One region of the Bradyrhizobium sp. WD16 genome, then DNA from elsewhere that is predicted to be linked to it. Evidence: riboswitches for the same ligand, from Rfam matches in the RefSeq annotation. Region 1 holds a riboswitch; the other holds the start of a gene.
The links. Region 1 has a riboswitch for S-adenosylmethionine ahead of DB459_RS12485 (homoserine O-acetyltransferase). Riboswitches for the same ligand answer to the same signal wherever they lie in the genome.
Positions count from the first base shown of each region.

Region 1 (3,406 bases):
AGCGCCGCGAGTCCATAGATCTTCGAAAACGTGCGCGTCATTACCGTGTTCTCGGTGGTCGCGACCAGCTCGATCCCGGATTCGTAATCGTTGCGCGAGACGAAGTCGGAATACGCGGCGTCCAGCACCAGCAGCACATCCGGCCGCAGCCCCGCATGCAGCCGCTTGACCTCGTCGAAGGGCAGGTAGGTGCCGGTCGGGTTGTTGGGATTGGCGAGCCAGATCAGTTTGGTACGCGGCGTCACCAGACCGAGGATGGCGTCGACATCCGCGATCAGGTTCCGCTCCGGAGCGACGATATTGGCGGCGCCGTTGCCCATGGTCGCGATCGGGTAGACCAGGAAGCCATGGCTGGTGTGGATCGCCTCGTCGCCCGGCCCGAGATAGCCATAGGCGAGGAGATTGAGGAGTTCGTCGGAGCCGGCGCCGCAGATGATGCGTTCCGGATCAAGGCCGAATTTGTGTCCGATGGCCTCGCGCAGCACCCGCGACGAGCCTTCCGGATAGTCCTCGAGATGCGCCGCTGCCGCCTTGTAGGCCTCGACCGCCCTGGGCGAGGGACCCAGAGCGTTCTCGTTGGCGGACAGCTTGAAGACGCGGCCGCCTTGTTCGCTGCCGCTCTTGCCGGGCGTGTAGGGCGCAATATCGAGAATGCCGGGCTTCGGCACGGGGCGAGACATCGAACGAAACTCCAAATGGAACGAATCGAGAGGCTTGTCAGGGCGCTTCCGGCGCGGGCGTCTGAGACACCGTATAGCGCGCCGCGTGGCTGCCGACGAGGGCCGTGGTGCGCACCGAAGCCCCCGCCGAGATCAGGGTGACGCGCAGTTCGTCGAGGGCCGCGGTCTCGCGGGGCGAGCCGCGTCCAGGCAGCGACACCAGCAGCGCCGCGCCGTCGAAGGTGCCGTCGGGCACGGCGACGATGTCGGCGAGCGGAGATACCGCGCGGGCCACCGCCGCGCTCCAGCCGGAAACGCGGATGCTCCACATCTCGATGTCGGTGACCATGGCGTCGTCGGCGACACGCGAGACGACGAAGACCGGCAGCGCCGCCGGATGGTCGGCGCGTTCGACGAAGGGCAGGCGGGCGATGATCTTCGGCGCGCCGGTAGCCTCGAGCGGCAGCCACCACGGGGTTCGGCCGCCGGTCGCCGAGACCAGCGCGAGGTCGCCCTTGGATTTCGCCACCGCCTCGACCGCGGCCGCGGCGCTGAAATGCGCGACGAAGGGCACGGTGAAGCCGAAATGAAAACGGGCGGAATCGCGCATCGCCGATTCCCCGGGCGACAGGTCGGCGTGGACCGAGAATGGCGCCTGCACATAGGTGAAGGTGGCGATGATGACGCGCCAGATGCTCTCGACGGTGTCGAGCGGCAGGATGCCGCGGTGGCGCTGCACCAGCCGCTTCATCATGTCCGCCTCGCGTGCCGGACGAAACGCCGAGCCGACCTCCTGGGTCTTCTTCACCGAGATCAGTCGATCGATGATGTCGGCACGCTGCATCAGCAGGGTGTGCACCTGCTCGTCGATGTGGTCGATCTCGCGACGCAAGTCGGTCAGCACTGGCGGTGCGGGGGGTGACGCGGGGGGGGACTTGGACATCTCGCGGCCTTCGGAACGACGTGCGCCGACAGTTTCGATCGAAAGAAAAAGCCGCGCAGGGAAGGCTCATTGATAGGAAGTTGGACGGACGAAAGCAAAGAAAACATTGACCAATTTGCCTTTTCGCCGACCCCCGGCCGAGGCCGGCGGGGAAGCGACGCGCCTTGACGATCGGCCCGGCCGGGCATAGAAGCTTTGGTATTCCGTGGTCATTTGAGCCGGCCGGCTTGCAGCCACGTTAAACAACTCGCTAAACAGGCCGGGGACAGACGAGATCCCGGCCGAACCGTTGTTCAGGCCGGTTTTTTTATGACCAGATCCATTGGTCTGGAGACACGATGTCCGATTCCGCCCTCGAAGCAGGCAAGCGAGCGCCGGCGCCGCACTATGCGCGCGAGGCCGATCGTCCGACCTCGCTGGTCGCGGAGTTCGGCTCCGACACGCCGCTGCGGCTGGACTGCGGCGTCGATCTCGCGCCGTTCCAGATCGCCTATCAGACCTACGGCAGGCTGAACGCCGACGGCACCAACGCAGTGTTGATCTGCCATGCGCTGACCGGCGATCAGCACGTCGCCAATGTCCATCCGGTCACCGGCAAGCCCGGCTGGTGGGAGACGCTGGTCGGTCCGGGCAAGCCGATCGATACGGAGCGCTATTTCGTCGTCTGTTCGAACGTGGTCGGCGGGTGTCTCGGCTCGACCGGCCCGTCCTCGACCAATCCCGCCACCGGAAGACTATGGGGGCTGGATTTCCCGGTCATCACCATTCCCGACATGGTGCGTGCCCAGGCCATGCTGATCGACCGGCTCGGCATCGAGACGTTGTTCGCGGCGGTCGGCGGTTCGATGGGCGGCATGCAGGTGTTGCAGTGGGCCTCCGCCTATCCGCAGCGCGTATTCTCGGCGTTGCCGATTGCCTGCGCGCCGCGTCATTCGGCCCAGAACATCGCCTTTCATGAAGTCGGCCGCCAAGCGGTGATGGCCGATCCGGACTGGCATAACGGGCGCTATTTCGAGCACGGCATCAAGCCGCATCGCGGCCTCGGCGTGGCGCGCATGGCAGCGCATATCACCTATCTCTCCGACGCGGCGCTGCATCGCAAGTTCGGTCGCCGTCTTCAGGATCGTGAGGTGCCGACCTTCTCCTTCGATGCCGATTTCGAGGTGGAGAGCTATCTGCGCCATCAGGGGTCGTCCTTCGTCGAACGTTTCGACGCCAATTCCTATCTCTATCTGACGCGGGCCATGGACTATTTCGATCTCGCCGCCGACCACGGCGGCGCGCTCGCCAGCGCCTTTCGCGGCACGGATACCCGGTTCTGCGTGGTGTCCTTCACCAGCGATTGGCTGTTTCCGACCTCGGAATCGCGCACCGTTGTGCATGCGCTCAATGCCGGCGGCGCACGGGTCTCTTTCGCGGAGATCGAGACCGATCGCGGCCACGATGCCTTCCTGCTCGAAGTGCCGGAGTTCTTCGATATCGTTCGCGCCTTCCTTCAGTCGGCCGCCAAGACCCGCGGCTTGCCGGCGGAGACACGATGATGGTGACGCAGTCTCAGGCCCTCCAGTCCGCAGCGACGGCTCCCGAGGCGCCGAAGGTCTATCGCGGTGACCACCTTCTGGTGGCGCAAATGGTCGAGCCCGGCTCGCGGGTGCTCGATGTCGGCTGCGGCGAAGGCGACCTGCTGCGGCTGCTCGAGAGCCGCGGGGTCGATGGCCGCGGCATCGAGATTTCGCGCGAGGGCGTCAATCACTGTGTTGCCAAGGGCCTCGCCGTGATCCAGGGCGACGCCGATACCGATCTC
Region 1 covers NZ_CP028908.1:2,695,929-2,699,334, forward strand. Annotated here, with positions in the region: gene hisC (histidinol-phosphate transaminase) at 1-680, opposite strand, end outside; gene DB459_RS12480 (chorismate mutase) at 718-1,602, opposite strand; SAM riboswitch at 1,798-1,877, shown strand; gene DB459_RS12485 (homoserine O-acetyltransferase) at 1,941-3,143, shown strand; gene metW (methionine biosynthesis protein MetW) at 3,143-3,406, shown strand, end outside.

Region 2 (3,406 bases), 370 kb from region 1:
GCGGCGCGCGCCATGAAGGTGGGACTGTTCCCGCGCTTCGAGGTGATGAAGGAGTGGCACAACGACCAGCGGCTGCCGTTTGACGATTTCGTCATCAATGACGGGCTGCACATGAACGACTGGGGCTATGCCTGCTTCGCCCAGTTGCTGGGCGACTGCATCATCCAGTCGGTCGACCAGGTTAAGGCCGGCATCGAGGCTGAGCCCAACATTCTGACGTTCCGGCCGCTGTAGGCGTAAGGCTCTCGCTTCTGCAGGGTGTGCCGGCTTCCCGGCTCTTCCGCTTGCCGGCCCCTCTGCGATCTGGCGCAGCATTCTGGGTCACCCGCTTTGCGCGGGTGGCCGCCAGCAGCAATCACCTCAAGCCTTTTCCAGCGCCGCTTGCAGGTCCTCGATGAGGTCGTCGCGGTGCTCTAGTCCCGCCGAGAAGCGGATGAAGCCCTCGGAGATCCCGAGTTCAGCGCGCGCTTCCGGCGTCAGCCGCTGATGGGTTGTGGTCGCCGGATGAGTGACGATGCTCTTGGAGTCGCCGAGATTGTTGCTGATGCAGGCGATCCTGAGGGCATTGAGCATGCGGAACGCCGCTGCCTTGCCGCCCTTCACCTCGAACCCGACCAGCGTCGAGCCGCCGCGCATCTGCTTCTTGACGACTGCCGCCTGCGGATGATCGTCGCGCCCGGGATAGACCAGGCGCGGGATCTTCGGGTGACTGGCAAGGGTGTCGGCGATGGCCGTCGCTGTCTCGGTCTGCTGGCGAACGCGGATTGCCAGGGTCTCGAGCCCCTTGAGCAGAACCCAGGCGTTGAACGGGGATATCGAGGGGCCGGTCTGGCGCAGGAATGTGTGGATGTGTTCCTGGATGAATTGCTCGGACGACAGGATCACGCCGCCGAGACAGCGGCCCTGGCCATCGATATGCTTGGTTGCCGAATAAACCACGACATCGGCACCGAGCGCGAGCGGACTCTGCCAGATCGGGGTGGCGAACACATTGTCGACCACGAGCCTTGCACCACCGGAATGAGCAATGTCAGCGACAGCGGCGATGTCGACGACATCGAGGGTCGGATTGGTCGGGCTCTCCAGGAAACAGGTGCGGGTGTTGGGCCGCATTGCCTTGCGCCACTGGTCGAGATCCATGCCGTCGACCAGCGTCGAGGTGATGCCATAGCGCGGCAGCAGGTCCTCGAGGATATAGCGGCAGGACCCGAACAGGGCCTTGGCGGCGACCACGTGATCCCCGCTGCGCAGCGGCGCAAGAATGGCGGTGGTGACCGCCGCCATGCCGGTGGCGGTGGCGCGCGCCGCTTCGGCGCCTTCGAGTTCGGTCATGCGCCGCTCGAACATTGCCACCGTGGGGTTGGAAAAACGTGAATAGAGGAAGCCGGGGTCGTGACCGGTGAAGCGCGCCTCGCACTGTTCGGCGCTCTCATAGACGAATCCCTGGGTCAGGAAGAGCGCCTCGGAGGTCTCGCCATATTGCGAGCGCAGCGTTCCGCCGTGGACCAGGCGGGTTTCGGGACGATAATTGCGGGTATTTTCGGACATCGCGAGACTCCAGACGGACCGACGGCAATCGGCCAATAAAAAAACCGGCCTGAACAAGACGTTCGGCCGGGATCACGGATGTCCCCGGCCTGTTTAGCGAGTTGTTTAACGTGGCTGCAAGCCGGCCGGCTCAAATGACCACGGGATAAGTCACGCTCTTAGTCCGCGTCAGGCTTTTCGTCAAGCTGGGCTTCGGTTAACCGAAGGAGGGCTATGGAGAGCCTTCAGGAACCGTCGACCGTGCCGCTGCCGCTGCCACCCGATGCCAGGGGAATCCTGCCCGATCGCATGATCGCGGCGATGGCCGATGCCGGCCTGATCCTGCCGGATCAGCCCTTCGTCGAAAGCCAGATCCAGCCGGCAAGCCTCGATCTGCGGCTCGGCGCCACCGCCTTCCGCGTTCGCGCCAGTTTCCTGCCCGGTCCCGGCGCTACCGTGGCCGAGCGCATCGAAGACCTCAAGCTGCACGAGATCGATCTGACCGGCGATGCGGTGCTGGAGACCAATTGCGTCTATGTGGTGCCGCTGCTCGAGAGCCTGGCGCTGCCGCCGTCGATCTGCGCCGCCGCCAATCCCAAGAGCTCGACCGGCCGGCTCGACGTTTTCACCCGCGTGATCGCCGACGGCACCAGCCGCTTCGACATGATCCATCCCGGCTATCACGGCCCGCTGTACGCCGAGATCAGCCCGAAAACCTTTCCGGTGTTGCTGCGCGAGGGCTCACGCCTGTCACAGATCCGGTTTCGCGTCGGTGACGCCGTGCTCGGCAGCACGGCGCTGCAGGCGCTGCACGCCAAGGAACGACTGGTCGACATTGACGATCCCGATCTCTCCAACGGTCTCGCGCTGAGCGTGGATTTGTCTGGCGAGGGCTCGGGCGGCTTCGTCGGCTACCGCGCCAAGCGCCATACCGGCGTCGTCGATATCGACCGGCGCGGTGGCTATGCGGTGGAGGAATTCTGGGAGCCGATCCGCGCGCGCGACGACCTCAGCCTGATCCTCGATCCCGGCGAATTCTATATCCTCGCTTCCAAGGAGGCGGTGCAGGTGCCGCCGGATTTCGCCGCCGAAATGGTGCCCTTCGATCCCCTGGTCGGCGAGTTTCGCGTCCACTACGCCGGCTTCTTCGATCCAGGCTTCGGTTACGCGGGCGCCGGCGGCCAAGGCTCGCGCGCGGTGCTCGAAGTGCGCTCGCGCGAGGTGCCGTTCATCCTCGAGCATAACCAGGTCGTCGGGCGCCTTGTCTATGAGCATATGCTGGCGCGGCCCTCGGCGCTTTACGGCCAGCGCATCAATTCCAACTATCAGGGCCAGGGCCTGAAGCTCTCCAAGCATTTCCGCGCGCCCTGACAGCGTGATCGCGGCCTCATACGGCAGCGGTTTGTTTCGACCGCGCTTACTGCGGCAGCGCCCGGTTGAAGCGGGCCCGGGCGAATTTGCGCGCCTGCACCGGTTGGCCGAACAGGCTGCCCTGGGCAAGATCGAAGCCCAGTTCGCGGATCGTAAGCAGATCGGCGCGGCTGTCGACACCCTCGGCAATGGCGCGTGCGCCATAACCCGCCGCGAGTTCGGCGATGCTGCGGCAGACGTTTCGCTTGAGACGATCGTCGGCGCAGCCGTTGACGAAGTTGCGGTCGACCTTGATCTCGACGAAGGGGAAGCGCTCAAGGTCCATCAGCGCCGGCCAGTCGACGCCGAGATTGTCGACTGTCACCGCGACGTTATGGAAACGGACGCGTCGGGCGACCTCGCGCAGCGGTTCGAAATGCGCGGCGATGTCCGCCCCGTCGACTTCCACCGTCAGCCCGGGGAAGGCAGGATGCGCCGGCAGCAGCCGGCACAGATCATCGACCCCCGT
Region 2 covers NZ_CP028908.1:2,330,105-2,333,510, forward strand. Annotated here, with positions in the region: gene DB459_RS10750 (SGNH/GDSL hydrolase family protein) at 1-234, shown strand, start outside; gene DB459_RS10755 (O-succinylhomoserine sulfhydrylase) at 361-1,548, opposite strand; SAM riboswitch at 1,621-1,700, opposite strand; gene DB459_RS10760 (2'-deoxycytidine 5'-triphosphate deaminase) at 1,762-2,898, shown strand; gene DB459_RS10765 (EAL domain-containing protein) at 2,945-3,406, opposite strand, start outside.
Region 2: linked by a shared signal. The riboswitch ahead of DB459_RS10755 (O-succinylhomoserine sulfhydrylase) and the one ahead of DB459_RS12485 (homoserine O-acetyltransferase) in region 1 are both predicted to bind S-adenosylmethionine.